Regions from separate parts of the Rhizobium sp. CFBP 13726 genome, predicted to be linked through region 3. Evidence: predicted binding sites of a transcription regulator. Region 3 holds the regulator's gene; each other region holds the start of a gene.
The links. The regulator PhoB, encoded in region 3, activates phosphate uptake and scavenging genes when phosphate is short. The targets are predictions, from matches to a motif close to TGTCATNNANCTGTCAT.
Positions count from the first base shown of each region.

Region 1: the regulator PhoB is predicted to act here: its motif matches at 3,162-3,178, upstream of IFT66_RS10940 (YdcH family protein).
Region 2: the regulator PhoB is predicted to act here: its motif matches at 1,116-1,132, upstream of IFT66_RS03770 (bifunctional 2',3'-cyclic-nucleotide 2'-phosphodiesterase/3'-nucleotidase).

Region 1 is NZ_JACYUU010000002.1:755,930-765,769, reverse strand. It holds gene IFT66_RS10970 (alpha/beta fold hydrolase) at 1-165, opposite strand, end outside; gene IFT66_RS10965 (tetratricopeptide repeat protein) at 175-828, opposite strand; gene ykgO (type B 50S ribosomal protein L36) at 936-1,061, opposite strand; gene IFT66_RS10955 (5-(carboxyamino)imidazole ribonucleotide synthase) at 1,206-2,279, opposite strand; gene purE (5-(carboxyamino)imidazole ribonucleotide mutase) at 2,288-2,785, opposite strand; gene IFT66_RS10945 (YdcH family protein) at 2,807-3,010, opposite strand; gene IFT66_RS10940 (YdcH family protein) at 3,240-3,416, shown strand; gene IFT66_RS10935 (ArsR/SmtB family transcription factor) at 3,535-3,792, opposite strand; gene IFT66_RS10930 (sulfite exporter TauE/SafE family protein) at 3,900-4,685, opposite strand; gene IFT66_RS10925 (thiamine phosphate synthase) at 4,822-5,475, shown strand; gene IFT66_RS10920 (tetratricopeptide repeat protein) at 5,484-6,611, shown strand; gene IFT66_RS10915 (hypothetical protein) at 6,621-6,977, opposite strand; gene IFT66_RS10910 (inositol monophosphatase family protein) at 7,186-7,986, shown strand; gene IFT66_RS10905 (flagellar motor protein MotA) at 8,141-9,211, shown strand; gene IFT66_RS10900 (peptidoglycan -binding protein) at 9,215-9,840, shown strand, end outside.
Region 2 is NZ_JACYUU010000001.1:763,324-773,163, reverse strand. It holds gene IFT66_RS03780 (DUF1203 domain-containing protein) at 1-227, shown strand, start outside; gene IFT66_RS03775 (PadR family transcriptional regulator) at 238-939, opposite strand; gene IFT66_RS03770 (bifunctional 2',3'-cyclic-nucleotide 2'-phosphodiesterase/3'-nucleotidase) at 1,212-3,212, shown strand; gene IFT66_RS03765 (LysR family transcriptional regulator) at 3,248-4,216, opposite strand; gene IFT66_RS03760 (FMN-dependent NADH-azoreductase) at 4,351-4,968, shown strand; gene IFT66_RS03755 (GGDEF domain-containing protein) at 4,971-6,257, opposite strand; gene IFT66_RS03750 (HlyU family transcriptional regulator) at 6,387-6,707, opposite strand; gene ilvA (threonine ammonia-lyase) at 6,776-8,035, opposite strand; gene IFT66_RS03740 (alpha/beta hydrolase) at 8,186-9,085, opposite strand; tRNA gene IFT66_RS03735 (tRNA-Leu) at 9,160-9,245, opposite strand; gene wrbA (NAD(P)H:quinone oxidoreductase type IV) at 9,367-9,840, opposite strand, start outside.
Region 3 is NZ_JACYUU010000003.1:371,112-380,951, forward strand. It holds gene phoR (phosphate regulon sensor histidine kinase PhoR) at 1-1,024, shown strand, start outside; gene IFT66_RS15855 (substrate-binding domain-containing protein) at 1,220-2,254, shown strand; gene pstC (phosphate ABC transporter permease subunit PstC) at 2,442-3,926, shown strand; gene pstA (phosphate ABC transporter permease PstA) at 3,923-5,239, shown strand; gene pstB (phosphate ABC transporter ATP-binding protein PstB) at 5,255-6,070, shown strand; gene phoU (phosphate signaling complex protein PhoU) at 6,122-6,835, shown strand; gene phoB (phosphate regulon transcriptional regulator PhoB) at 6,961-7,644, shown strand; gene IFT66_RS15885 (DMT family transporter) at 7,626-8,540, opposite strand; gene IFT66_RS15890 (ArsR/SmtB family transcription factor) at 8,665-9,453, shown strand; gene IFT66_RS15895 (PACE efflux transporter) at 9,392-9,826, opposite strand.

The DNA of each region.
Region 1 (9,840 bases), on a different contig from region 3:
GTCGCTCTCGGCTGGGGCTGCGACATGAAGGGCGTTGATACGGATATCGCCGAGATCGGTGAGTTCACCGTCGTTCGGAAGGTTGGCCTCGATCGCTTTCGCCTTCCAGGCCGTGAAGCCGAAGCCGAATGCGATGAGAGACAAGATGAGAGGTACAATCCCCATGGCGGCCCATCAGGTTCGGTTGCCGGCGATCTTTTCGGATAGCTTGGTCACAGCTTCCTGCGCCTCGCGATCGGCGGGGTAGATGTCGAGATAACGCTCCCACGCATTCAGCGCCTGGCTGTCCCGTCCGGCTTCGGTGAGGATTCCGGCAAGACCGGCCAGAGCGCCGAAATGGCGAGGCTCGCGCTTCAGCACTTCGGCAATATCGGCCATCGCCTTGCGCTGGTCGCCCATCGCGTAATGCATTGTGGCGCGGCGGTTCCAGCCTTCGACATAGGCGGGATCGATGAGAGTGACGCGGTCGAGGAAGTCGAGGGCGGCGGCGTTGCGCTTTTCCTTGGCGGCCGTGGCCGCCCAGCCCATCAGGAGATTGACTGTGGGACTGCCCGACTCACCCATGTTCATGGCGATCTGCGTGGCGATGCCGCGCGCCTTTTCCGGATTGCGCTCACGTTTCAGTGCCGCAAATAGTGGGTCGACCCTGGCGTTTAGAGGCTGGCCGGCATTCGGTGCTGCCTCCGGAACGCCCTGCTGCGGACTTTCCAGCGGCGGAGCGGGCGGCATCGGCTGGGATGGCGGCATGGGCTGGGGCAGCGTCTGCGCAAAGGCAGGCACCGCAACACACACAGCAAGGATCACGAAGCTTGAACGAAAATAGCGCATGCGGATAAAGTAATCCGCATGCGCCGAAGGTCAAACCCGAAATTTCACGCTACCGACAATTTGATCGTCTCAGGCGTGCCCGGACAACCCGTCGATATCAGCGCAAATCAGCCCTGGCGGGCCTTGAAGCGCGGGTTCTGCTTGTTGATGATGTAAACGCGGCCCTTGCGGCGAACCAGACGGTTATCGCGATGACGAGCCTTCAGCGCCTTGAGCGAGTTCTTGATCTTCATTGTACTGGTCCAGAAGTCTGTGGGCTCAAAGAGCCGCTTGTCTCTATCAATCGAAAGCGTGCCGCCTATCTGTCGACGAGGGGCGCGCTCAGGTTGGCGTGCAGATAACCCGTGGCTGGATGCGTGTCAACCTTGTGACGCACTTTATGACCGGGTTTTCCGCCCCTTCAGCTCCGTGACATGGCCCATTTTCCGGCCCGGACGGGATTCCGTCTTGCCGTAGAGGTGGACCAGCACGTCGGTCCTCGCGAGCCAGCCGGGCACGTCGAGGATGTCGTCGCCGATCAGGTTGGTCATCACGCAATCGGAATGACGGCGCGGATCGCCGAGGCTTGCGCCGGCCACCGCGCGGATATGCTGCTCGAACTGCGAGACCACGCAGGCAGCCTCTGTCCAATGACCGGAATTGTGCACGCGCGGTGCGATCTCGTTGGCAATCAGGGTGCCATCGGCCATCACAAAGAATTCCATGCCGATCACGCCGACATAGTCGAGGGCAGCGAGGAGCTTTTCGGCGGCACTGCGCGCGGTCTGCGCGGTCGTGTCTGGAATGGTCGCGGGCAGGGTGGAGGTATGAAGGATGCCGTTGCGGTGGATGTTCTCGGCCGGATCGTAGCAGGAGACCGTGCCATCCTTGGCACGCGCGGCGATGATCGAGATTTCGCGCTCGAAGGGCACGAAGCTTTCGAGAACCATCGGCACCGAGCCGAGGTCCGCATAGGCGCCATCGGCCTTGTCGTCGCTGGAGCGGAACACGCGCTGGCCCTTGCCGTCGTAGCCCATGCGGCGGGTCTTCAAGACACCCTTGCCGCCGAAGTCTGCAAGCGCCGCTTCGAGATCGGACTGGCTGTCGACCGCGTGAAACCTTGCGGTCTCGATGCCGCAGCCGTTGAGGAACTGCTTTTCAACAATCCTGTCCTGCGCCACTTCCAGGGCCTTGGCCGGCGGGTAGACCGGAACCGACTGCTGCAGGAACTCGGCTGCCTCGACCGGTACGTTTTCAAATTCGTAGGTCACGACGTCGCAGCGGCTGGCGAGATCGGCCAGCGCCGCCCTGTCGTCGTAGGCCGCCGTGATCTGTTCGTTCGCGACCTGGGCGGCCGGGCAGTCGGCCTGCGGCTCAAGGATGATGATGCGGTAGTTCAGGCGTGCGGCAGCGATCGCCAGCATGCGGCCGAGCTGGCCGCCGCCGATTATGCCGATGGTGCGGATCGTCATGATGTTTCTCAGGGTGCTTCGTCGATGGGATATTCGGCGACCGATGCGGTGTGGTGCGCGCGATAGGCGTCGAGCCGGTCGGCAAGGTCATCGTCGGAAAGGGCAAGCACCGCTGCAGCAAGAAGGGCGGCATTGATCGCGCCGGCACGGCCGATGGCGAGCGTGCCGACGGGAATTCCGGCTGGCATCTGGACGATCGAGTAGAGGCTGTCGGTTCCGCTCATCGTTTTCGACTGGACGGGCACGCCGAACACCGGAAGCGGCGTCAGGGCCGCTGTCATGCCCGGCAGGTGGGCAGCGCCGCCTGCACCGGCGATTATGACCTTGAAGCCCTCGTCGCGGGCGCTCTTGGCGAATTCGTACATCCGGTCCGGCGTGCGGTGTGCCGAGACGATCCGCGCTTCGTAACCGATGTCGAGCGTATCAAGCGTGTCGGCGGCGTTCTTCATGGTCTCCCAGTCGGACTGGCTGCCCATGATGATGGCGACTGCGGGTCTTTCTGACATTCCAGGCCCTTTAAGGTGAACTCAAGCGATGATGTCGGGAATGATCTGGTCTTCGATCTGGGTCATCCGGTCCTTGATGGCCAGCTTCTTCTTCTTCATGCGCTGGATGCGAAGAGCCTCACAGCCGACCTTGATCATGGCATTGATCGCGGCGTCGTAATCTTCGTGTTCCTGGCGAAGTTTCGCGAGTACCAGCCGGTTATCCGCCTGTTCCTGATCACGCATGCTCAGTCCCCATTTTTTACGCCGGCTTTTTGCAAACCCCGGCTTCATCCGCAAGCTCCTACCATCAAACCGCGTTAACTGGAAGTTAGCCGACGCCACGAATTTGCCGCTGAGAGACCATGATTTCTCCTTCGACAAAGCGGACCAACCGTGTCACACTTCTGTTGCAAACCTGAAGCCTTGGCTCAGAGGAGTGCCAAGGCAGGTACCTAAGGAAGGAACATGCCACATGACCGTCCAGGCGCATATCGCATCGCTTGAAAAGAAGCACGGCGACCTCGAAGAGGAACTCCAGTCCGTTCTCGCATCTCCATCCGCCGACGATCGTGAGATCGCAGAGCTCAAGCGCCGCAAGCTGCGCATCAAAGACGAGGTGGAGCGGTTAAAGACCGACACCCGTCATTAGGCGATCAAAAGCGCCACGCGCCTCACGTACATTCGTGAGAGGGTGCCCACAGCGGCACGATAAATTCCAAGACTAAAAGCAACAGTTCTGGTCGTAACGTCACAGTCGCGGCCAGAATTCACGTCCAGAACTGGTCGAGCCACAGGTTGAGCCGGGTGAAGCCGCTGCCGTTCACGGCATAGATGCGCCGCGTTCCCTCTGGTGTGACAGTCACGAGATCGCTGTCCAGCAGTGCTTTCAGGTGCTGCGAGACGGCCGGCCTGCTGATCGGCAGTCCTTGTGCAAGTTCATTCACGGTTTTCGGCGCGCGTCTCAGCTCTTCGAGGAGATGGCGCCGGTTCGGATCGGCAATGGCTGAAAACGGATCGAGTGTCATAGTTTGAAGCTAAGCATAACTTGACGAAGCATCAACCGTTTTCGTGTCTCGCGACCGGCGGAAGGCCTTATTGTAATTGGGTTTTTTATGATGTTCGGATGGACCGGTCAGATCGGCAGGCCGTCCCACAGTAGCTTTACGCCGGCAACGAGAGCGAGCGCGTAGGTCATCGGATAGAACACTTCCGACTTCAGATGCTTGACGATCGCGGCACCGAGCATGGTCGAGACCAGGGCTGCCGGCAGCAATGTCGCCGAGATCGTCAGGTTTTCGGCCCCCAATGCGCCGAGAAGGAAATAGGGGATGATCTTGACGGCGTTGACGATGGCGAAGAAGCGGATGCTGGCCCCGGTGTATTTCTTAGGATCCAGCTTCATCGGCAGAACGTAGATCTGGAAGGGCGGGCCGCCGGCATGCGCCACGAAACTGGCATAGCCCGACAGCGCGCCCCAGAACGTGGCGGCCGCCGGACGATGCGGCAGTGCGGCGGCCGGACGGTTCTTAGCCGGGCCGTAGACCTGCCAGAAGTAGCGGAGGGCGAAGAAGATCGTTGCTGCCGCAATGACGATCCGCAATGCGTCGTCGGAGACATAGGCCGATGTTGCCCAGCCGAGCGCGATGCCGATGACACCGCCCGGCAGGATCATCAGCAGGGTTTTTCTGTCGTTGAAATGGCGCCAGGACCAAAGCGCCACGATATCCATCAGGATCAGGATCGGCAGGAAGATCGCCGCCGCTTTGACCGGGTCGACTGCAAGCGACATCAGCGGCATGCCCATCAGGCCGATCGCGCCGCCAATGCCGCCCTTGGAAAGCCCGACCAGCATCACGGCGGGCACCGCTGCGGCAAAGAAGGCGAGGCTGAGCGTATCGGAGGAAAATATGTCTGGCATGGGCACTTCAGGCTTGCACCGTTGAGGCGGGCAGATGGGATGAGCGGTTGATTGCGCAATCCTTCCGGTCTATCGAATCATTCAAGAGAAAACGAGTGCGGATCGCCGGGTTGCGGTTCGCTGCATGGGAAGAAACATGAAGAAACAGGAAGAGCGTTGCCGTCTGGTGCTGATCGTGCCGCAGGATGCGGATGCGAAAGCGCAGGCGGACCGGTTGGAGAAGGCGCTTGCGGGCGGCGATGTCGCCTCGGTGATCCTGCCGCAATACGATGAAGACGATACCGCGTTCCAGGACCGCGCCGAACTCATGGTGCCGATGATCCAGGCTGCGGGTGCCGCAGCGCTGATCGCCGGAGACAGCCGCGTCGCAGGTCGCGTCAAGGCAGATGGCCTGCATATGGCCGGTTCGATGGAAGAGCTGGAAGAAACGATCGAGAAATTCAGCCCGAAGATGATCGTCGGCGCCGGTGGTGCATCCGAGCGTCACACGGCGCTCGAAGTGGGCGAGCGCCGCCCCGACTATATTTTCTTCGGCAAGCTCGATGGCGACATCAAGCCGGAGGCGCATCCGAAGAACGTCGCGCTTGCGGAATGGTGGGCTTCGATGGTGGAAATTCCCTGCATCGCCATGGGCGGCACGGACATTTCCTCGGCGCTCGAGGTTGCCGAAAACGGAGCGGAATTCGTGGCTTTGAGACTGGCTGTCTTCGATCATCCCCAAGGACCGCAGGAAGCAGTTCGACTGGTCAACGCCGATCTGGACGAAAAAGCGCCACGGTTTGAGGCTTGATGGTCTCCATGCCATCGATTCGTCGCGCCTCATCCACCGTCCTGATGCTTGCCGCCAGCCTTTCCGCGTCGGCCGTCTTGCCGCATCCGGCAATTGCGCAGGTGCAGCAACCCGGTGCGGTGGAGCAGGAGGGGCCGACGGCGGCGCAGTCGCGTCAGGTGGTGACGAGACCGGTCGCGCCGGATGCAATGGGCGTCGAACGCGGTGCACAGCCCGATGGCATCGTGCCGTCCGCCGGTGTCGAACTCTATCAGCGCATGGGCGTGACCTTGCCGCCACTGCCGCCGGAGAAGCCCTATACGGGCCCGATCGACGAGGCATATGGTGCGTTCCAGCGCGGCTTGTACGTCAAGGCGCTCGATGTCGCACTGAAGCGTGCGTCGGCCGGCGATGCGGCGTCGCAGACGCTTGTCGCCGAAATGATGAGTAAGGGGCTCGGCATCAACCGCGACGCAAAGACCGCGGCCTTCTGGTACGGGCAGGCTGCCGAGCGCGGCGATCCTGCCGCCATGTTCCAGTATTCGCTTCTTTTGATGAGCGGCCGTTACGTGCCCGCCGACAAAAAGAAGGCCGACGACTATATGCGCAAGGCGGCGGAAGCCGGCAATTCATCGGCGCAGTTCAACTGGGGCCAGATCCTGGTGTCGGACAATCCTGGCGACAAAGGTTTCAAGCTGGCGCTGCCCTTCTACGAGCGGGCGGCAAAGCAGGGCGTGGCCGATGCCCAATATGCGGTGGCCCAGCTCTACGTGAACATGAAGGGCGTGCCCGAGGAGAAGAAGGCCGAGGCTCGCCGTTGGCTGGAGCGCGCGGCGAAGGCCGGGTTCGACACGGCGCAACTCGACATGGGCATCTGGTTCGTCAACGGCGTCGGCGGCGAACGCAACTACGACAAGGGCTTCGAATGGCTGCGGATTGCGGCCCATCGCGGCAATGTGGTTGCCCAGAACAAGCTGTCGCATCTCTATATCGAGGCGCTGGGGACACGACCGAACCCGGTCGAGGCCGCCAAGTGGTATGTGCTTTCCCGTCGCGCCGGACTTCAGGACGCGGCGCTAGAGGATTTCTACCTCGGCATCAACGACGAGCAGCAGCGCCAGGCGATAGACGCGGCGAACCGCTTCCGACGCCAGTAATTGACGTGATCAGGCCGTCGCCTTCATCGCCGCCAGCGTGAAAAGGGCGTGGCGGATGATAAAGCCGTGGGCAAGCGCCAGGATCAGCAGCGTTACCAGCCAGACGATCAGGTAGATGCCCGGCGAGGCCTTGATACGGCCGCCCATGCGGGGGCCAAGTGCGAACATGGCTGTCACGAAGAGAGCGCAGGCCGGCAGAAGCAGCAGCGCGATCATGGCCGGTGCCGTGCTGGTCGGTGTGCCGGTCAGGGTGAAGTGGATCGGCAACTGGGTATCGGCCGGCAGCGCCGAGATCAGACCCAGCGACAGCATGGTCATCACGCCCACAAGTCCGAGGCTGATGCCGAATGGCAATGCGATCTTCACGGTGATACTCCTAAAATCTCGATAGCCGGCGTTCTGGCAGATCGCAGGCAGGCGGGCAATGTCGCATTTTGTCCGTTCACGCGGGCTTTGTCGGCTTCGACTTGAATTTCCCTTGGTTTTGTGGTCTTGAACCGGCCAATCAAGACAATTCGCCACAGACACGTCCCGGCTGATGCATGTTCGGGACCATACGATCAGGATTTCCCGCATGGCCCGCTCAGCCCTTCTCAACGTCATGGTTCAGGCCGCCCTCAAGGCTGGCAAGTCGCTCTCCAGGGATTTCGGCGAAGTTCAGAACCTGCAGGTTTCGGTCAAGGGACCGGGCGATTTCGTGACCCAGGCGGATCTCAAGGCGGAAAAGATCGTCCATGACGAGCTGATGAAGGCGCGCCCGACCTACGGCTTCCTCGGTGAGGAAAGCCAGGAGGAGAAGGGCACGGACGGCGCTCACCGCTGGATCGTCGATCCGCTCGACGGCACGACCAACTTCCTGCACGGCATTCCGCAGTTCGCGGTGTCGATCGCGCTGGAGCGCAATGGCGAAATCGTCGCCGGCGTGATCTTCAACCCTGGCACCGACGAACTCTATACGGCAGAAAAGGGCGGCGGCGCCTTCCTGAACGACCGTCGCATTCGCGTTGCCGCACGCCGGGTCCTGTCCGATTGCGTGGTTGGTTGCGGCGTGCCGCATCTCGGCCGCGGCGATCACGGCAAGTTCCTGGTCGAACTGCGCCACGTGATGGGCGAAGTGGCGGGCGTTCGTCGCCTTGGCGCTGCGTCACTTGATCTCGCCTATGTCGCTGCCGGTCGCTTCGACGGTCACTGGGAAATCGGTCTTTCGCCGTGGGACATCGCTGCCGGCCTCGTCCTCATCCGCGAAGCGGGCGGCTTTGTCAGCGACATCAAGGGCTCGACCGATATGTTCGGCACCAAGAGCATTGTTGCCGGCAACGAGCTGATCCAGAAGGCGCTGCTGGAAGTTTCCAATCGTCCGGTTCCGTCGCGCTGATTGCTGAAGCGGTGACGGCCGGAGTGCTGCTTGTCATTTGAAATGGCGAGGAAAAAACTTCGGCTTGTCCCGGTCTTTGCACCGTGGCGACACTTCAATTCGTCGCAATTTTGCTCTAGCCTCCGCGCGACGCGACCCAGAGGCGAGGCTTATTATGGCGAATGCGACAGTGGACGATCTGGACGAAACTGAAGCTAACCGCCGCCGTTTTACCGAAAAGCTTTCCAACCCGGCTTCCTTCCTCTGGACGATGCTGATCTTCCTGATCATCGTCGGTTTTGTCTGCTCGATCCTGTACCGCCAGGCTGCACAAGCGTTCCAGACCAACCCGGGTCTGAACGGTCTGATCCTCGGCGTCCTGTTGATCGGTATCGTCCTGGTTTTCCTGCAGGTCATCGGCCTCATTCCGGAAGTGCGCTGGTTCAACTCGTTCCGCGCTGCCGGCACCGTCGACAAGGTGGGCCGCGAGCCGAAACTTCTGGCGCCGATGCGCTCGCTGATCGGTGGTCGCCGCAAGACGGCGCTTTCGACCGCAACCTTGCGCTCCATTCTCGATTCGATCGGCACCCGCCTCGACGAATCGCGGGATACGTCCCGTTACCTGATCGGGCTCCTGGTGTTTCTCGGCCTGCTTGGCACGTTCTGGGGCCTGATCGGCACGATCGGCTCGATCAGCGACGTCATCGGTGCGCTCGATCCGGGCGCCGGCGGCTCCAACGACATTCTGTCGGCGATCAAGACCGGTCTTGCGCAGCCGCTTGCCGGCATGGGCACGGCGTTTTCGTCGTCGTTGCTTGGTCTGTCAGGCTCGCTGATCCTCGGCTTCCTCGATCTCCAGGCAGGACGTGCGCAGAACCGCTTTTATACGGAACTCGAAAACTGGCTTTCATCGGTGACCGATACGGGATCGGACGCGCCGGTTGCGGCGGCGGGGCTTTCAGCTGGTTCCTCCGGCGAATTCAAGACGCTTGCCGACGAGCTGCGCAAGATTGCGGCGGCTCAGGGCAAAACCGGCAGCGGTGATGTCCAGCAGAACGAGAAGTCGCTTGCTGCCATGGCAAACCTTGCTGAAGGCATTCAGGGGCTGGTCAAGAACATGCGCAACGAGCAGCAGATGCTGCGCGACTGGATCGAGGCGCAGCAGGAGGAGTCCAAGGCCCTGCGGCGCACGCTGGACCGGCTCTCCGACAAGATCGGTCAGTCCGACAAGATCGGGAGCAAGTAGACCATGGCGCTGGGCAAGAACCGTCGCCGCCAGCACGGCGTGGACTACTGGCCGGGCTTCGTCGACGCGCTGACCACGCTTCTGATGGCGATCATGTTCCTACTGACGGTGTTCGTGCTGGCGCAGTTCCTGCTCACCCGCGAGATTTCCGGTCGCGACGAGGTTCTGAACCGGCTGAACAGCCAGATCGCGGAACTGACAGAGCTTCTGGCGCTGGAAAAGGGCAACAATCAGGATATCGAAGACCAGCTCGCCAACCTGCAATCGTCGCTGGCGGTTGCTGAAAGCGACCGGTCGCGGCTGCAGCAGCTTCTCAACCAGGGCAGTGGTGCAAGCGACGCGGCCAATTCCCGCGTGACCAGTCTGACGGGTGAACTCTCCAACGAGCGGCAGGTCAGCGCCCGGGCGATGAGCCAGATCGAGCTTCTCAACCAGCAGATCGCGGCGCTGCGGGCCCAGATCGCCGCCGTCGAACAGGCACTGCAGGCGTCGGAAACGAAGGACGCCAACTCGCAGGCGCAGATTTCGGATCTTGGTCGTCGCCTCAACGTGGCGCTTGCTGCCCGCGTGCAGGAGCTCAATCGCTACCGCTCCGACTTCTTCGGCCGTCTGCGTGAGATTCTCTCCGA
Region 2 (9,840 bases), on a different contig from region 3:
CACGGTTTATCGCGGAAGAGGTTCTACCGCCAATTCTGGTCAGTCCCGATTACATCGTCCGGGGTTATGCAGAAGATAACAGGATCGTCTATGGCACGGGTGCGGTGACCCCGACGTCCGAAATCATGCGGCGCGCCGAAGACCTGCTTCAACGCGCCGATATCGCCTATGTCCACGTTCGTTCGGCCCGCAACAACTGTTTCCAGTGCCGGATTGACGCGGCTTAGCAGGAGCCCCTTATGCCTGCGGGTCTCCGCCGTCCCGCTCCAGCTTTTCGGCAAAATCGAGGAGCTGCCGCACGAGATCGCCCGCAGCCTTGTCGTTTTGTTCGATCCTGCGAGCCGACACTTCTCTCAGGTTGAGAAGCGCCGCTTCCACACTGCGCGGCAGAGCCGGGCCGCGGTCATGATGTGGCCCCCTGTCGTGATCGCGGTGGTGTTCGTGCCGTTCCTGCTTCTGCTTGATCTTTTCAGCCAGCTCGGACAAGCGCTCGAGGATGGTCGTTGCGAAACTGCGGTTCTCATCGAGGTGCGCACGGCCCTCGTCAGTGATGGTGTAACGCTTCTTGTTGCCATCCGCTTCAGCCGTCACGTAACCGGCTTCTTCAAGATAGGTCAGCGTCGGATAGATGACGCCGGGGCTGGGTGCGTAGAAACCATACGTCATATCTTCGATATGTTTTATGATCTCGTAGCCGTGGCGGGCTTCTTTCTCGATCAAGGCCAGGACGACCAGTCTGAGATCGCCCTGCATCAGAAAGCGACCGATACGACCCTCGCCATCATCGCCGAAGCCACGACCACCGCCCGGCCCGCCTTTTCCGCCAAAGCCCCTACCCGCAAAGCCTTTGCTGAACGGACCGCCCCGTATGGTGAACAGTCCCTCGAAGCCCGAGCGATCGGCGTTGCAGCTTCTGTGGGCTTCAAATCGTTGAAACATCTTACTCTCCTTTAGAGTATCTTTCGATATATCTAAAACTAGCACATTTTCGCAACGCTGCAAGCTGCCAGATATATCTAAGTCATATCCTTTTGGTTTTTGTGGCGGATTTTTTTCGAGCTATCTGCGGCGCGCGGTGCGGCCGATCCGGATTGACCGTCGCGTCATTACCCGGCAGTCACCGAACTTTCGCCGACCGTCATTTAAGGGATGCGTCCTTGGGCTATTGTGCCTAAGCTCGCCTCCATCAGTGATCCGGAGGGAGATATTAGATGTCGCTTTTTACCAAAGACCTTTTCGAAAATCATGCGGTCTCGCGCCGATCCCTTCTCGGTGGCATTGCGGCCACATCGGCGCTGGTCATGCTCCACCCGTTTGCGGCACGCGCGGCCGCCAACCAGGCGCATCTGCGGCTGATGGAGACGACAGACATCCACGTGCATGTCTTCCCTTATGATTATTATGCCGACAAGCCGAACGACACACTTGGACTGGCCCGTACCGCCTCGATCATCGATTCGATTCGAGCCGAAGCCGGAAATTCGATGCTGATCGACAACGGTGACTTCCTGCAGGGTAATCCGCTCGGGGACTACATCGCCTATGAGCGTGGCATGAAGGAGGGCGACAAGCATCCTGTGATCACTGCGATGAACGTGCTGGGATATGACGTCGGCACGCTTGGAAACCACGAATTCAACTACGGCCTCGATTTCCTGTTCAAGGTTCTTGCAGGATCCGGCTTTCCGCATGTCTGCGCCAACCTGACCAAGGGCCAGCTTGCCTCCAACGCCAAAGACGACGATCTCTTCTTCAAACCCTACGTGATCATCGAAAAGCAGATCCGCGACGGTTCCGGCCAGTCGACCCCGATCAAGGTCGGCTTCATCGGCTTCGTGCCGCCACAGATCATGACCTGGGATAGCAAGAATCTTGAGGGCAAGGCGCAGACGCGCGATATCGTCGATGCTGCCAAGGCCTGGGTGCCCGTCATGAAGGAGGAAGGCGCCGACATCGTCATCGCCCTCTCCCATTCCGGCATCGATGGTTCCGGCCAGAGCGATCGGATGGAAAACGCGTCTCTTTATCTCGCAGGGATCGAGGGTATCGATGCGATCTTCACCGGCCACCAGCATCTGGTCTTCCCGGGTCCAAAGGATTTCGAGGGCATTGCCGGCGCTGATGCCAAGAAAGGCACGCTGATGGGCAAGCCCGCCGTCATGGCCGGGTTCTGGGGCTCCCATATGGGTCTGATCGACCTGTTGATCGAAAAGGATGGCAGCGGCTGGAAGATCGTCGATTCCACCTCGGAAGTCAGACCGATCTATCACCGCGACGAAAATCGCAAGATCGTTGCCGACGTCAAGGACAAGCCTGAGGTCACCGCGGCCATCAAGCCGGAACACGAGGCGACGCTTGCCTATATTCGCCGTCCGGTCGGCAAGACATCCGCGCCGCTCTATTCCTACTTCGCGCTGGTCGCGGATGATCCATCGGTGCAGATCGTTTCGAATGCGCAGACCTGGTACATCAAGGACATGCTGAAGGATGGCGAGTACAAGGACCTCCCGGTGCTGTCCGCCGCTGCTCCCTTCAAGGCCGGCGGTCGCGGCGGTGCGGATTACTTCACCGACGTCCCGACCGGCGACATCGCCATCAAGAATGTCGCGGATCTCTATCTCTATCCCAACACGGTTCAGGCCGTGCTGATATCGGGCGCGCAGGTCAAGAACTGGCTGGAAATGTCGGCTGGCATGTTCAACCAGGTCAAGCCGGGATCAAAGGATGTTCCGCTGCTCAACGCCGGTTTCCCGTCCTACAATTTCGACGTGATCGATGGCGTGACCTACCAGATCGACCTGTCCCAGCCGTCGCGCTTCGACAAGGACGGAAAGGTACTGGACGAGAATGCTCACCGTATCGTCGACCTGATGTTTGACGGCAAGCCGATCGATCCTGCACAGAAGTTTGTCGTCGTCACCAATAACTACCGTGCCGGCGGTGGCGGCAAGTTTCCGGAGATCGCCAGCGACAAGGTCATTTTCGTCGCACCCGACACCAACCGCGACGTCGTTGTTCGCTACATCATCGATCAAGGGACGATCAATCCTTCGGCCGACGACAACTGGTCGTTCAAGGCGCAGCCCGGATCCACGGCCCTGTTCGAGACCGGACCCAAGGCGCGCCAGTTTGCCGGCAGTCTGAAGGGGACGAAGATCGAGGATGCAGGCGACGGCGAGAACGGTTTCGCGAAGTTCAGACTGGTTCTCTGAGGCGTCCCATCCAGTCGTCCGGCCGAGGACCCGCGTTATTCGGCAGCCTGCCAATACGTCCTTTCCGGCTCCTGCTTCAGGAGTTCGGGAAGGTCATCATGGTTTGGACATGAGGACAGCTTGGCTGCAAACGATTCGATCAACCACTGTCCCGCGGGTCCGGGCGGATTGGATGCCTTTCGCAAGGCGTAGATCGGATATTGCCCCTGCTCGTACGCGTCGATATCCAACGCGACCAGATCGCCGTTGCGGATGTCATCGAGCACCAGGGAGGCTGGAAGCCCACCCCAACCAAGCCCACCCTTGATCAGCTGATACTTGGTGGCGATGTCGCTGATGCGCCAGATCTTGTAGGACAAGACATTGAAGTTACGCCCTGCGGTAAGCCCTGACGCGTCGGTCACGACCAGTTGCGTCTCGTCGCGCACATCGGCAAGGGTGAGTGTGCGGTTGAGCTCCACCAATGGATGATCCGGCGCTGCGACCGGCAAGAGGTAGGAATGACCGATCCTTTCGGCAACCAGCGAATCGTCCTGCTTCAGGAGAGCGCCACCGATGCCGATACCGGCCCGCCCACTGATGACCTGGCCCATCACCATGCCGAGTTCCCCGACGCTGAGGTTGAGGGCGACACTTGGAAATTTCTCTCGGAATTCGCGTAGCTGGCTTACCACCGCGTCGGCCGGCACCATCACGCTGACGGCCAGCGTGATCTCGGCTTCCAATCCCTGAGTGATGCTCTTTGCCCGAGACCGCATGATCTGCAGGTCGGCAACAATTCGCCGCGCATCCATCAGCATCGCCCGTCCGGCCTCGGTCAGTTTTGGCTGACGCGCCCCGGCCCGGTCGAACAACTGAATTTCGAGCTGCGTCTCGAGGTTGGCAATCGTGTAGCTGACAACCGACTGAGCCCGGTTCAGCAGACGTGAGGCTGCCGAAAAACTGCCGCTTTCGGCAACTGCGATGAAGACCTGCAGCTGATCGAGGGTGGGATTCGCGTCCATGTGACCTATCCAGATTTTAGATGGAAAGCTTCGACATTATCCCCATTCCATCGATTGCCGTCTACTCCTATTTGTCTTCTCAGACAGGCGACCTCCAGTCTCCCACCGTCGAGAAATTCATAGGAAACAAAGCAATGCCATCCATCCTTCTCGTGACATCCAGCCCTCGCGGCAACGAATCGCTGTCGACAAAGATTGCTACGGAATTTGTCGACAAGCTGAAGGTCCAGCATCCAGGCGCGACCGTTGTGACCCGTGATTTGGGTCAGAACCCGATCGCCCATCTCGACACCGTGACCACATCTGCGATCCGCAAGCCCGCAGACGCTCGCAATTCCGAGGAAGCGGCAGCAGCGAAACTGTCCGACGAACTCGTCGCCGAGTTGCTCGCCGCCGATACGGTCGTGCTTGCCACGGGCCTGATCAATTTCAATATCTATTCGACGCTGAAAAGCTGGATCGACAACGTTGCCCGCGCCGGCATGACGTTCCGCTACACAGCCGAAGGTCCGCAGGGACTTGCGACCGGCAAGAAGGTCTATGTGGTTCTGTCGGCCGCCGGCATCTATTCGGAAGGCCCGGCCATGGCGATGAACCACGCCGTTCCTTACCTCAAGACGGTTCTTGGCTTCATGGGCATGACGGATGTCGAAGTGATCTACATTGAAGGTACCGCATTCGGTCCGGAAGCGTACGAGAAGGCGATTGCCGCCGCACAGGATCGCACGCAGCAGCTTGCACTGGCCGCCTGATCCTAGACGTCCACACCGGTTGGTGAGACGAGACGCCCCTGACGGCCGTGGACATTGTCCCGGCCGTCTTTCTTTGCGTGATAGAGGCGTTGGTCCGCAACGCCGAACAGCGTGGCGAATGTGTCGCCATCGTCAGACGTGGTCGCCACTCCGATCGATACGGTGATGCACTTGCCGTCCGGCCTGATGACAGACGCGCAGATATCCTGGCGAAGCCGTTCGGAGAGCGCCAAGGCTCCTTCGTGGTTCGTGTTCGGCAGGATCAGCACGAACTCCTCGCCGCCGAACCGCGAGAGATGATCGCGCGGCCGCGTTCGGGCCTTGAGCTGTGCTGCCACGTCCTTGAGCACCTCGTCCCCCTTCATGTGACCGAAGAGATCGTTCACGTCCTTGAACCGGTCTGCGTCGATGATCACGAGACTGAGCTGCTGCCGCATGTCGATACTTTGCTTGATCATCGCCGGCGCATCGGCTTCCAGCCGGTTGCGATCGAAAACGCCGGTCAACCGATCGACGCCGCTTGTGGCAAGCAGCGCCTGATACCGCTCGCGAAACGTCAGATCGTGAAAAATGTCGGCAATTTCGCGCCGCGACAAGGCAAGCCTCGGGATCTGTTCGACCTTGAGATAGGCGAGCAGCAGCACGGAATAGATGATCACCGCGAGCATTTTGGCGTACCAACCGCCGAACAGGACCGATAGCGGCGCGTCGAACAGCAATCGCAGTCCGGAATAGAAGGCAAGCTGGTCAAAGCTTAGAACGATCGCACCGCTGACGGCAAAGCGCAGGATGATATGGCGCCTGAAGATCCGGCCGAAACGCTCATAGAGAAGAATGATGGCGATGGCGTCGATATAGAGCAGCGCCGTGCCCCATACCATGAGTGAGCCCATCTCGTTGAGAAAGACCATGTCGGCAGGCCGTCCCGCAGGAAGGGTGACGACCGGATGCGCCTGCAGGATCTGCGCGATGAGAACCGTCAGGAGATTGCCGAGAAACAGTCCGTAGATGGGCTGGCGCACCGTCGAGGCATCCTCTTTCAAGTACAAGAGGAGGATCATCATCAGCTTGCCCGCGAAGAAGACGGACGATCCGGGCGATACCAGCCCGAACGGCAGCTCGACATAGAAGACCGCCGCGAGGTAGGTCTCCATGAAGTGCATCACACCGAGCGCAGCCAAGAACACGCCAAGGCCAAGCTGGCGCCTGAAATGCAGGAAGGCGGCCATGATCGTGAAATAGACGATCGCTTCTGCAACGAACAGAAAGAGGTTCAAAACCTGCATCATCACGCCTTTTAAGCCTGGCGGACCTCGCGTTCACATCCCAAAGCCATGACTTTGTTAGATAATCGCAACGCCAGTTATGCCGGTAAATTGCTGCGGCGCAATAGAGGATCTCACGGGACGGACGAACAATCAGGCAGAGCGCGAAACGGCGCCATCCGAGAACAGCGAGGCGCCGTTCTGATCAATGATCTGCTGTGCCTTGCGAACGGCATATTCGGATGCGTCCTCCGCAGAGGTGAACATGTCTGCCCGCACGAAAGTGCGGATGAGTGTTTCGCCAGCGACATCTTTTTCGATGCGGCCGGCAAGCCGGAACTGGCTGCCTTCCTTGATCGGTGCAGGATAGATGCGGCATTCGGCATGCATCTGCGGCTCGGCTTCCCGTGCGGGCGCGGTTTCGGATTTCGGGCCGGAAAACATCGAAAGAAGAGAGGAAAGAAACGAAGCCATGGATGAGTGCTACCCTTTGCTCGGCACCGGCGGAATCCGAAGACCATTCCGGTGCGATTTCGACAAAATCAGATGATCAGGTTGGCAAGGATCTCGTTTTCGGTGATGTCCTCGTAACCAAGCCCCGCCGCCTCGAAGCGCTCGTGCAGACCGGCAAAGTTTCCGGACTCGGTTGTTTCAATGCCGATGAGGATCGAGCCAAAGTTGCGGGCCGACTTCTTCAGGTATTCGAAACGAGCGATATCGTCTTCCGGACCGAGAAGATTGAGAAAGTCTCGCAGGGCGCCCGGACGCTGCGGAAGGCGCAGGATGAAGTATTTCTTCAACCCCGCATAGCGCATCGCCCGTTCCTTGACGTCCGGAAGGCGTTCGAAATCGAAGTTGCCGCCGGAAACGATGCAGACTACCCGCTTTCCGGCCAGCTTCTCGCGGCCGAGCATCTCGAGCGCGGTGATCGACAGAGCACCGGCGGGCTCCAGCACAAAGCCTTCGAGGTTGAGCATCTCCGTGAGCGTCACGCAGATCGCGTTTTCGGGAACGAGCAGAACCTGATCGGGAGAAAATCCCTTCAGCATCTCGAAATTCAGTTCGCCGATCCGCGCAACCGCAGCGCCATCCACGAAGTTGTCGACCTTCGGGAGTGTGACGAGCGACCCGGTCTGGAGGCTGGTTTTCAGGCTCGGGGCACCTGTCGGCTCGGTGAAAATAAAGTTTTCCTTCGCCACCACGTCGGAAAGATAGCCGCTCAGTCCTGACGCAAGCCCACCACCGCCGACCGGCATGATGACGAGATCAGGCGTTGCGCCTTCCGGCAGTTGCTCGAGGATTTCAGCAGCGACTGTCGCCTGCCCCTCGATGATATGAGCCGCATCGAACGGTGGCACCATCATGCCACCGGTCTCCTCCACATGGGCGCGTGCCGCGGCATAGCACTGGTCAAAGATGTCGCCGACGAGCTTGATGGTGATGTACTGGCCGCCGAAGATCCGCGTCTTGTCGATCTTCTGCTGCGGCGTCGTTACCGGCATGAAGACGACGCCCGGCACTTCGAAATGCCGGCACACGAAGGCAAATCCCTGCGCGTGATTGCCGGCTGAGGCACAGACGAAGGTGCGATCCTTTGCCCCGTCGGCGATCGCCTTGCGAAGAAAGTTGAAGGCGCCGCGGATTTTGTAGGAGCGGACCGGAGACAGGTCCTCGCGCTTCAGCCAGATCTCTGCGCCGTATTTACGGCTCAGATGTTCGTTGAGCTGAAGCGGCGTCTCCGGAAAGATCGTCCGCATTGCGGCTTTTGCTTCGTCGACACCGAGCTTCGTCACGCTAAACATCCCAATTCTTCACGATTTCATCCGCTATGCCACACGTGCCGTAACAAGACCAAGGCCGTTTTGCAGACTTTCCGTTCTGTGCGCGTTTTTGGGAACAAAAACATCGATGCCCCAGAATCTTCGTGCAATGGCGACGCGCTCTGCGCGGCACTATTGATGCAGGAGTTTGCCGATGAACCGGGTCGCTTCCGGCAGACCCGATCGCCAATAGGTCCAGTCGTGGCCACCTTCACGCGCCATGAAGCGGTGCGGCACGCCGAGCTTCTGCAGCTTGACCGTCAGTTCCGCATTGCCCACGAAGAAGCTGTCGGACGATCCGCAATCGATGAAGAGTTCCGTTTTGCGGATTGCGTCTGGAGGCGTCTTGTCGACGAGATCGAGAACGCTGTTGGCGTAGTAAGGCTGGTTCAGCCGATCCGTGCCACTCAACCCCTCACCCCATGCCTTGCCGTACCGACGGTCATAGCCTGCCTGATCCATCGTCACAATCTGCTGATCGGTTCTGAACGCAGCACTCAGCGCCGCAGCACCGGCAAACAGATCCGGATATTTCAGCGCGTAGGCCATGGCTGCATAACCACCCATGGAAAGGCCCAGAATGCCGCGCGACTTCTTGCCTGCGATCACCGGGAACGAGCCCTCAACGTGCGGAATGAATTCCTTCACGAACATATCCTGCCACAGATATTTTCCGTCGGCATCGTTCATATAATAGGTGTTGAACTTGTTTTCCTCGTCCCGCCGACCCTCAGGCGTCACGGCGATGAAGGGCGGTACTTCGCCGCTTTCGATCAGTTTGTCGAAGATCAGGTTGGCGTTCCCATACCGGTACCAGTCCTGATTCTTTCCATCGCCACCACCGTGCATCAGATAGATGACCGGGTATCGCCGTTCGTCGGATCCGTAGCCTGGAGGAAGATAGAGAGTAAACTCGACATTCTTGCCGAGGATCCGGCTCGCCATCACCTGGCCTTCCTTCACGACGCCAGCCGCGAATGCATTCGCGCTGACGAATAGACCGGCCACAACGATCAAAATTGCCCTGAGCATACGTTTTTCTCCTACCGCTCCTGATGGAAGTAGAGAGCAAGGAGATCAATTCAATTTGGAAAGGTTAAGAATGATGGTGCGGACGACGGGGGTCGAACCCGTAAGACCTGAGGTCGGCAGATTTTAAGTCTGCTGCGTCTACCAATTTCGCCACGTCCGCCTGGGTTCCTGTTTCGTGAAGTTCGCCTTCGACGTCAAGGACGGAAATTGCAGGCGGCGGCAGGCGCGCAACAAAAAAGCGCGGAGCCGAGGCCCCGCGCTTTTCACTTGAAGTGGGCAGATCAGGCGCAGAGCTTGGCTGCAGTCTTTGCAACATGGGCGCCCTGGAAGCGTGCGCCTTCGAGTTCAATCTCGGAAGGCTGGCGCGAGCCGTCGCCGTTGGTGATGGTCGTGGCGCCGTAAGGGGAGCCACCCATGACTTCTTCCGTGCCCATCTGGCCCTGGAAGGAGTAAGGCAAACCAACCACGGCCATGCCCTGGTGAAGGAAGGTCGGGATGAAGCCGAGAATCGTCGATTCCTGGCCGCCATGCTGGGTGGCCGACGAGGTGAACACAGAGCCGACCTTGCCGATCAGCTTGCCGGCGAACCACAGGCCACCGGTCTGATCCCAGAAATTGCGCATCTGCGAGGCAACCGAACCGTAGCGGGTGCCGGCACCGACGATGATCGCATCGTATTCAGCGAGCTCGTCCGGTGTGGCGATCGGAGCCTTCTGATCAAGCTTGAAGTGCGATGCCTTGGCAACCTCTTCAGG
Region 3 (9,840 bases):
CCCGCTGCCGCTGATCTCTGCAACTCTCGGCACGCTGGACATGCCGGTCGTGGTGCTGGGTGGAGACATCACCGTTCTCTACCGCAACAAGGCGGCGGAGCGGGCCTTTGGCGATTTGCCGATCGGCACCCATCTGACGGCGCGGCTGCGGTCGCCCGGTATTCTCGACATGCTGCGCGAAACCATCGCGACCGGACAACCCAACCAGATCGAACATTCCGAGCGACTTCCGTCCGAACGGGTCTTCATCCTGCGCGTGGCGCCGATCGATATCGCCGACCTGGCACCTGGCATGGGAAACTATTACCTCCTGTCGTTCCGCGATGTCTCCGAACTGCGAAGCATCGACCGGATGCGATCCGATTTCGTCGCCAATGCAAGCCATGAGCTGAGAACGCCGCTTGCCTCGCTCAGAGGCTTCATCGAGACAATCCAGGGCCCGGCTCGCGGCGATCCGAAGGCGCAGGAACGCTTTCTCGGCATCATGCTCGACCAGGCGACCAGGATGAGCCGACTGGTGGACGACCTTCTCTCGCTGTCGCGGCTGGAACTGAAGTCGCATATTGCTCCGGACCAGACCGTGGACCTGAAGCCGCTGATCATCCATGTCAGCGACGCGCTCTTGCCTTTGGCTGAGGAACTGGGCGTCGAAATCCGCCTGCATCTTCCCGAAGGCAGGGTCGATGTGCTGGGCGATCGAGACGAACTGATCGAAGTGATCGAGAACCTCATCGAGAATGCCTGCAAGTATGGCCAGGAGGGCAAGTTCGTCGATGTCTTCCTGAAAGGCGGCGGCAGGCTGCCGGTCGAAGTCAATGTCATCGACAAGGGTCCGGGCATTCCCGCTGAGCACGTTCCCCGCCTGACCGAGCGTTTCTATCGCGTCAGCGTCGCCGACAGCCGCTCCAAGAAGGGCACCGGATTGGGGCTTGCCATCGTCAAGCATATCCTCACCAGGCACCGCGCCCGCCTGCTTGTGAAGTCGGAACTCGGCAAGGGGACGGAGTTTACCGTCCGTTTCTGACATAAAACCAACCCAGTTTTCCCGGTCTCTTCCAGAACGTCAATATTTTCAACAGCTTGAATTGTCACAAATGTTTCACCGAAGTGACATAAAAGCTAAGGCCAAGGGCGGCTATGACCAGCGGGCCGAGAGCCGGCAAATGTCTAAGAGGCCGGCATGACAAGATTTCTGGAAACCCATACCGGGAGAACTTCGATGAACATGTTCAAACTTTCCGCAGCAGCCCTCGTGGCCTCTGTTGCCTTTGCCGGCGTTGCATCCGCACGCGACCAGGTTCAGGTTGCCGGCTCCTCCACCGTTCTTCCCTATGCGAAGATCGTTGCCGAGACCTTTGCCGAGACCAACCCGAACTTCAAGGCACCGGTTGTTGAGTCCGGCGGCACGGGCGGCGGTCTGAAGGCATTCTGCTCCGGCGTCGGCGAAGGCACGATCGACGTTGCCAATGCTTCGCGCAAGATCAACAAGAGCGAAGCCGAAGCCTGCAAGGCTGCCGGTGTCACGGACGTTCAGGAAATCCGCATCGGTTACGACGGTATCGTATTCGCCGCCGACTCGTCGAACGGCGACATGAAGATAACCCCGAAGGATCTCTACAAGGCATTGGCCGCTGAAGTCGTCGTCGACGGCAAGCTCGTTGCCAACCCTTACAAGAACTGGTCGGAAGTCAATGCGACCCTGCCTAAGGGCCCGATCGCAGCTTACATCCCAGGCTCCAAGCACGGCACCCGCGAAGTCTTCGAAGAGAAGATCATGGCTGAAGGCTGCAAGGAAGCCGGCGCGACGGACGTCATCAAGGCTGCCATCACCGATGCCAAGCAGGCTGCTGCCAAGTGCGTTGCAGTCCGCAAGGACGGCGCAGCTGTCGACATCGACGGCGATTACACCGAAACGCTGGCTCGCATCTCGGCCAACAAGACCGGCCTCGGCGTTTTCGGCCTGGCCTTCTATGAAAACAACATGGACAAGCTGAAGGTCGCGACCGTTTCGGATGTCGTTGCTTCCACCGAAACCATTGCTTCGGGCAAGTACCCGGTGTCGCGCCCTCTGTTCTTCTACGTCAAGAAGGCTCACCTCGGCGTTATCCCAGGCCTCAAGGAATATGTTGAGTTCTTCATCTCCGACGAAATGATCGGCCCTGACAGCCCGCTTGCCGAATACGGCCTGGTTGCTGCTCCGGACGATCAGCGCGAACAGGTCCGCAAGGACTTCGAAGCCGGCAAGACCATGTAATCAAAGTTCCGGCGCCGCTTCCTGCGGCGCCGGTCTTCTTTCGGGCCAAGCGGCGACTTGTCCGTCGCGCGACAGAAGCAAAGCCTGGCGTCAGTCGCTGCGTTTTGGATGGCGAAACATATTGATTCCGATGGTGGGATTTGTGCGGTAATGGGTGCCGTCGATGGCGGTAGGCCGGGGGATTTTAATGAGCACACCATTGATTTTATTGATTCTGGCGATAATTGCGATCGCTTGTTACGTTGTCGGAACCAGGCACGCCCTGGCAATCGCCGGCGGCCGTTCCTCAAAGCTTCATTCACGTCCGGGCTACTACGGCACCTTCGTCGCACTCTGCGCCGTTCTGCCATCGGTTCTCATCCTGGCCGCGTGGCTGGTCGTCAGCCCGCTCTATATCAACTCCACTGTCCTCGATGGCTTTCCTGAAGACGTAAAGGCGCGTTCGCCGGCCGAACAGGGTCTCTCCTTCGGCATGGTAAGCTCGCTTGCGCGCGGCATGAACGTACTGAGCCTGGACGAGATCGAGCGCATCGGCGGAAATCCCGTCGAACTGCGCGCAGCGCTTGGCGCTAAGGGCGTCCCGCTTGCCGGCGACCCCGAACCATACATGGTCGAGTCCGCTGGCGATCTCAACGTAATGACCAAGATCAGCAACTGGGTTATGACCGCGGTAGTCCTTCTGGCAGCCCTGATCGGCGCCGGCTTTTCCTACACGCGCATCGCGCCGCGGTTTCGGGCTCGCAACCGTGTCGAGAAGGTGATCCTCGCCAGCCTCGTCGTCGCATCCTCGATCGCGATCCTGACCACGGTCGGCATCGTTGCCTCGATGCTGACGGAAGCAACGCACTTCTTCACCAGCATCCCGCCGTGGGAGTTCTTCTTCGGCACCGTCTGGGATCCGCGCTTTGCGGCCGCCGGCGCCACGGACTCGGCTGGTCAGTTCGGCCTTATCCCGCTGCTTCTCGGCACACTCTATATCGGCTTCGTCGCCATGCTCGTCGCCGTCCCGAGCGGCCTGTTCTCCGCGATCTACATGTCGGAATACGCCTCCCGCGGTGTCCGCTCCGTGGCAAAGCCTCTGCTCGAAGTTCTTGCCGGCATTCCCACCATCGTCTACGGCTTCTTTGCCCTGACAACGGTCGGCCCGTTCCTGCGCGACCTGTCTTCGCAGCTGAATGGCCTCGTAACCGGCGATTATGCAAATTTTATCCAGGCGCAGAGCGTTCTCACCGCCGGCTTCGTCATGGGCATCATGCTGATCCCTTACGTCTCGTCGCTGTCGGACGACATTATCACCGCCGTGCCGGGAACGCTTCGTGACGGCTCGCTCGGTCTCGGTGCCACCCAGTCCGAAACCATCAAGAAGGTCGTCCTGCCGGCAGCACTGCCGGGCATCGTCGGCGCACTTCTGATGACTGCCTCACGCGCCATCGGCGAAACCATGATCGTGGTGCTTGCAGCAGGCGTCGCCGCCCGCATGCAGCTCAACCCGTTCGAGCCGATGACGACGGTGACCGTCAAGATCGTCAGCCAGCTGACGGGCGACCTTGAATTCACCTCGCCGCAGACGCTTGTCGCCTTCGCACTCGGCATCACGCTGTTTGCGATCACGCTTTGCCTCAACATCTACGCGCTCTACATCGTGCGCAAATACCGGGAGCAGTACGAATGACCGACGTGGTTTCCTCCACCGCCGGCGTCTTGGCCAAGCCTGCCCGTCGCGATATCGGTATCAAACGCCGCTACGCCGCCGAGCGCCGCTTCCGCGCCTATGGCATCGCTGCTCTCTCGTTCGGCATCCTGTTCCTGATGCTCCTTCTGTGGTCGGTCGTCTCGAAGGGCTATACCGCCTTTCAGCAGACGATGATCACCATCCCTGTGGAGTTCTCGCAGCAGATAATCGACAAGGATAATGTGCGGGCTACGGATCCGGCCAAGCTGATGACGGCCAACTACCCGATCGTCGCCCGCAATGCGCTGGCGAAGGTTCTGGGCGTCGCCGAAAACGATCGCCAGGGTCTGCGTGCCGTCAACCAGATGATTTCGGACGGCGTTCGTGGCCAGCTGCGCGATATGGTCGTTTCCGATCCTGAGATCATCGGCACGACCCAGACGGTTTCGCTTCTGGCAGCCGGCGATATCGACAGCGCCGTGAAAGGCCAGATCAATCTCGACGTGGCGGAAACCAGCCGCAAGGTGTCCGACCAGCAGGTCGGATGGATGAAGCAGCTGGCCGACAGCGGTGCGCTCGCCAAGGAATTCAACACCGGCATTTTCTTCAACGGCGCGTCCAGCCGTCCGGAAGCAGCCGGCGTCGGCGTCGCTCTGATCGGCTCCTTCTATATGATGCTGATCGTGCTCGTCCTGTCCCTGCCGATCGGCGTCGCAGCCTCGATCTATCTTGAAGAGTTTGCCCCGAAGAACCGGTTCACGGACCTGATCGAGGTCAACATCAACAATCTCGCAGCGGTCCCGTCGATCGTCTACGGTCTGTTGGGTCTCGCGGTCTTCATCAACTTCATGGGCCTGCCGCGCTCGGCCTCGCTCGTCGGCGGCCTGGTGCTGACGCTGATGACGCTGCCGACCATTATCATCGCCACCCGCGCGGCACTGAAAGCAGTACCACCGTCGATCCGTGCTGCAGCGCTCGGGCTCGGTGCCTCGAAGATGCAGACGATTTTCCACCATGTCCTGCCGCTTGCCATGCCCGGTATCCTGACCGGTACGATCATCGGCCTCGCGCACGCCCTCGGCGAAACCGCGCCGCTTCTTTTGATCGGCATGGTCGCCTTCGTGGCAAACTATCCGACCACGCCGATGGATCCGTCGACAGCGCTGCCGGTACAGATCTACATGTGGGCTAACGAGGCGGAACGCGCCTTCGTTGAACGAACCTCGGGAGCGATCATGATCCTGCTCCTGTTCCTGATCTTGATGAATGTTGGCGCAATTCTCTTGCGACGCCGCTTCGAACGGCGTTGGTAGAGGAAGGGGGAAGCAATGAACATGATGTCAGAAGCTGCAGCTGAGAAGGCGCTGGACAAGAAAATGAACGACGTTGCATATAAGATGATCGGCAAGGATGTCTCCGTTTATTACGGTGACAAGCGCGCTCTTTATGACGTGAACCTGAATGTCCGCCAAAATACCGTCACTGCTTTGATCGGTCCGTCTGGCTGCGGCAAGTCCACCTTCCTGCGCACGATGAACCGCATGAACGACACGATCGAGGGTTGCCGCGTCACCGGCAAGATCACGCTCGACGGCGACGATATCTACGACAAGGAAATCGACGTCGTGGAGCTGCGTGCCCGGGTCGGCATGGTGTTCCAAAAGCCGAACCCGTTCCCGAAGTCGATCTACGAGAACATTGCCTACGGTCCCCGCATCCACGGTCTTGCCCGCGGCAAGACGGAAATGGACGCGATCGTCGAGGCAAGCCTGCAGCGCGCCGGCCTCTGGGCAGAAGTCAAGGATCGCCTGCATGAAGGCGGTACCGGCCTTTCCGGCGGTCAGCAGCAGCGCCTTTGCATCGCCCGTGCGATCGCCGTTTCGCCTGAAGTCATTCTGATGGACGAGCCGTGCTCGGCACTCGACCCCATCGCCACGGCCAAGGTCGAGGAACTGATCCACGAACTGCGCGCCAACTACACGATCGTGATCGTCACCCACTCGATGCAGCAGGCGGCCCGCGTTTCGCAGCGCACGGCGATGTTCCATCTCGGCCACCTGGTCGAGGAAAACGATACCGACAAGATGTTCACCAATCCGGATGACCAGCGCACCCAGGATTACATCATGGGCCGCTTCGGCTGATGCGAGCGCAGAACCCGTCAGCCGCAACTGCAGACATCAAGGATCAGACACATGGTTTCGACCCATATTCTCTCGGCCTATGACGAGGAACTGAAATACCTGAACCGCCGGATTTCCGAAATGGGCGGTCTGGCGGAGCAGATGTGCGGTGATGCCGTGCGTGCGCTCGTCAACTCCGACTCGGCGCTGGCCCAGAAGGTCATCTCGGACGACGTCATTCTCGACCACGCCGAGCGCGATATCCAGGACAAGGCGATCGTCACCATCGCCAAGCGTCAGCCGATGGCGGCCGACCTTCGCGAGATCATCGGCACGCTGCGCATTGCAGCTGACCTGGAACGCGTCGGCGACCTTGGTAAGAACACCGCCAAGCGCGTGCTCGCCGTGCAGGGAACAGGCGTCCCGCGCAAGCTCGCCCGTGGTCTGGAGCATCTTTCCGAACTGGCGCTGGTGCAGCTCAAGGACGTTCTTGATGTCTTCGCCAACCGCTCCGCGGAAAAAGCCGAAATCATCCGCCAGCGCGATGAAGAGATTGACGCGATGTACACCTCGCTGTTCCGCGAACTCCTCACCTACATGATGGAGGATCCGCGCAACATCACCACCTGCACCCATCTCCTGTTCTGCGCCAAGAACATCGAGCGCATCGGCGACCACGCGACGAATATCGCCGAGACCATCTACTACATCGCGACCGGCGCACAGCCGGAGGGCGAACGTCCGAAGGACGATACGTCCAACATGCTCGGCTCCGCCGGGACATGATGCAGCTCTCCCGAAATCGCCTGCCGGTTTCGGGACGATAACTGCCAAAACCAATGACCTGAAGCAGCGCGAGCGGATCTGGCGGATCTAAGTGCGGTTCGGGACGAGTGACGGAGCAAGTCGGAATGCAGCCGAAGATCGCAGTCGTGGAAGACGAAGAGGCCCTCAGCGTCCTCCTTCGGTATAACCTGGAGGCCGAGGGTTACGAGGTCGATACCGTGCTTCGCGGTGACGAAGCGGAAATCAGGCTTCAGGAGCGCGTTCCGGATCTTCTCATTCTCGACTGGATGCTGCCGGGCGTTTCAGGCATCGAACTCTGCCGTCGCCTGCGTATGCGGCCGGAGACGGAACGCCTGCCGATCATCATGCTGACGGCGCGCGGCGAAGAAAGCGAGCGCGTTCGTGGGCTTGCCACCGGCGCAGACGACTATGTGGTCAAGCCTTTCTCGACGCCGGAACTGATGGCCCGCGTCAAGGCGATGCTGCGCCGTGCCCGACCCGAAGTGCTGTCGAGCGTCCTCAAATGCGGCGACATCGAACTCGACCGCGAAACCCACCGCGTTCACCGCAAGAGCCGCGAAGTTCGCCTCGGGCCGACAGAGTTTAGACTTCTGGAATTCCTGATGGCGTCGCCCAGCCGCGTCTTTTCGCGCTCGCAGCTGCTCGACGGCGTCTGGGGCCATGACATCTATGTCGACGAGCGTACCGTCGACGTGCATGTAGGGCGCCTCCGGAAGGCGCTCAACTTTTCCAACATGCAGGACGTCATCCGCACGGTCCGCGGTGCCGGCTACTCGATGGAAGCCTGAGCACCGCGTCTCCTAGCCGGCAGCGTCATGGCAATCACGCCGGTCACGACGCAGGCGAGACCGAGCCAGGCTGTCGAGGCAAGCGTTTCGCCGAGAAACACGACGCCGATGCCAACGCCGATCGGCACCCGCAGATAGGCCTGCGCCGTCGTGCCGACGGAGCCGAGCGTCTGGACCAGCCGGAAATAGATGACGAAGGCCAGCGCCGTCGAAAATACCGCCAGCGCCAACAGGGCGAGCATGGAATCGGCGCTGGGCGTCAGCGTCCAGGGCCGATCGACCACGAGGCTCACGGGAATGAGGATGGCCGCCCCTGCAATCAGCGATCCCGCGGCGGGCATCATCGGGTCCAATCCTTTAAAATTCTTGCCGAAGATGGCAGCCGCCGCATAGCAGATCGTCGCCGCCACGATGGCGAGTTGCGCCCAGAGGCTCTCGCCCGAGCCGGCAAGCGCCTCCATGCCGACGATCAGGCATATGCCGACAATGCCTGCGGCAACTCCAAACAGCTTGGCCGCAGAGACGCTTTCATGGCGGGTGATCAGCGCCGTCAACAGAAAGGCGAAGATCGGCGTCGTTGAACTCAAGATGGTGGCAAGGCCCGCATCGGTCGTCTGTTCGGCCCAGGCGATGAGGGTGAAGGGGACCGCGCTGTTGAGGCAGGCCTGAACCGTGAAAAGCTTCCAGGTCTGCCGGTCGGTCGGCAGCTTCAATCCGCGAAGGCGTAGTGCCGCAGCGAGAATGAGCCCGGCGACCAGTGTTCTGACGGCAATAAAGGTGACAGGCGAAATCGTCTCCACACCGACTTTGATCAGCGTGTAGGACGCGCCCCAAAGCGTCGCGAGCGTGAGGAGCAGCAACAGATCCGTTGCCATGCTTGTTTTGGTGTCCGCCATTCCAGTTCCTGTCCCCATGAATGCAATCTCCGCCCCTCTTAGCGGAACCAGGAAAAGAAATGCTTCGACGACGGCCGAACCGTTGACCGCTGACGGCAAAGTTTTCCGGTGCTAGAACTGGATCATGCCCAATATGGTTTCAGGAAATACGATTGCGGAAGTTGCAAGCCTGATCGGCGATGCTGCACGCGCCAACATGCTGTCCGCGCTGATGGGCGGACAGGCGCTGACGGCGGGCGAACTGGCACGCCACGCCGGCGTCACCGCGCAGACCACCAGCGGCCATCTCGGCAAACTGGCGCAGGCTCGCCTGATCGAGGTCGAGAAGCAGGGCAGGCACCGCTATTACCGACTTGCCTCTCCGGAAGTCGCGCACGCGATCCACGCGTTGATGGCAGTCGCCGCGGATGGGCCGAAGCGCCATCATCCTGTCGGCCCGAAAGACGAAGCGTTACGGCTTGCCCGCACCTGTTACGATCACATGGCCGGCCGTCTCGCCATCGCGCTCGCCGATGCCCTAACAGGAAGCGGCTACATGCTGCTCGGCGATGGAGCCGGCCTGATCACCGACGAGGGCAGACGGTTCTTTTGTGATTTCGGGATCGATCTCGAACAGCTGACCCGTTCGAAACGCCCGCTCTGCCGGACATGCCTCGATTGGAGCGAGCGACGGCCGCATCTGGCGGGACAAATGGGTGCGGCGCTGCTGGACCGCGCTCTTGGCGTCGGCTGGATCGGCCGCCGAGAGGAAACCCGGGCTCTGCGGATCACGCGCGCCGGAGAGATCGGGTTTGCCGAGACATTCAGGCTTCCATCGGACTGGCGTATTGCACCGTCCGAAACTCTGATGGTCAGGCGGCTTCCTGGGTCTTCCATTCCGGCAGCGGGAACAGCTTGTCGTAGCCAAGATTGAAGAGATAGGCATAGACCACGTAGAACAGCGCGATCGCGATATCCATTGTCAGCGCATGGAGAAGGGTAATCTGCAGATACCACGCGATAAACGGCATCAGCACGACCAGCAGACCGATTTCGAACAGCACCGCATGAGCAATGCGCAAGGCAGGCGTCTTCAGCGTCGTACCCCGTCGCGCCTGCAGAAAGCGGTCGAAACCCAGATTGTAGAGGTAGTTCCAGCCGGTCGCGACCGTCGCAGACACGACGCCGACAATGCCCATATGTTCGGCCGGCATGTCGAAGACGAAAGCGCCGAGCGGCACCATCATCAGAAGCCCGATGATTTCAAAGCTGATGGCGTGGCGAATACGGTCTCTTATCGAGCGCATGATCTTCCCCTTTA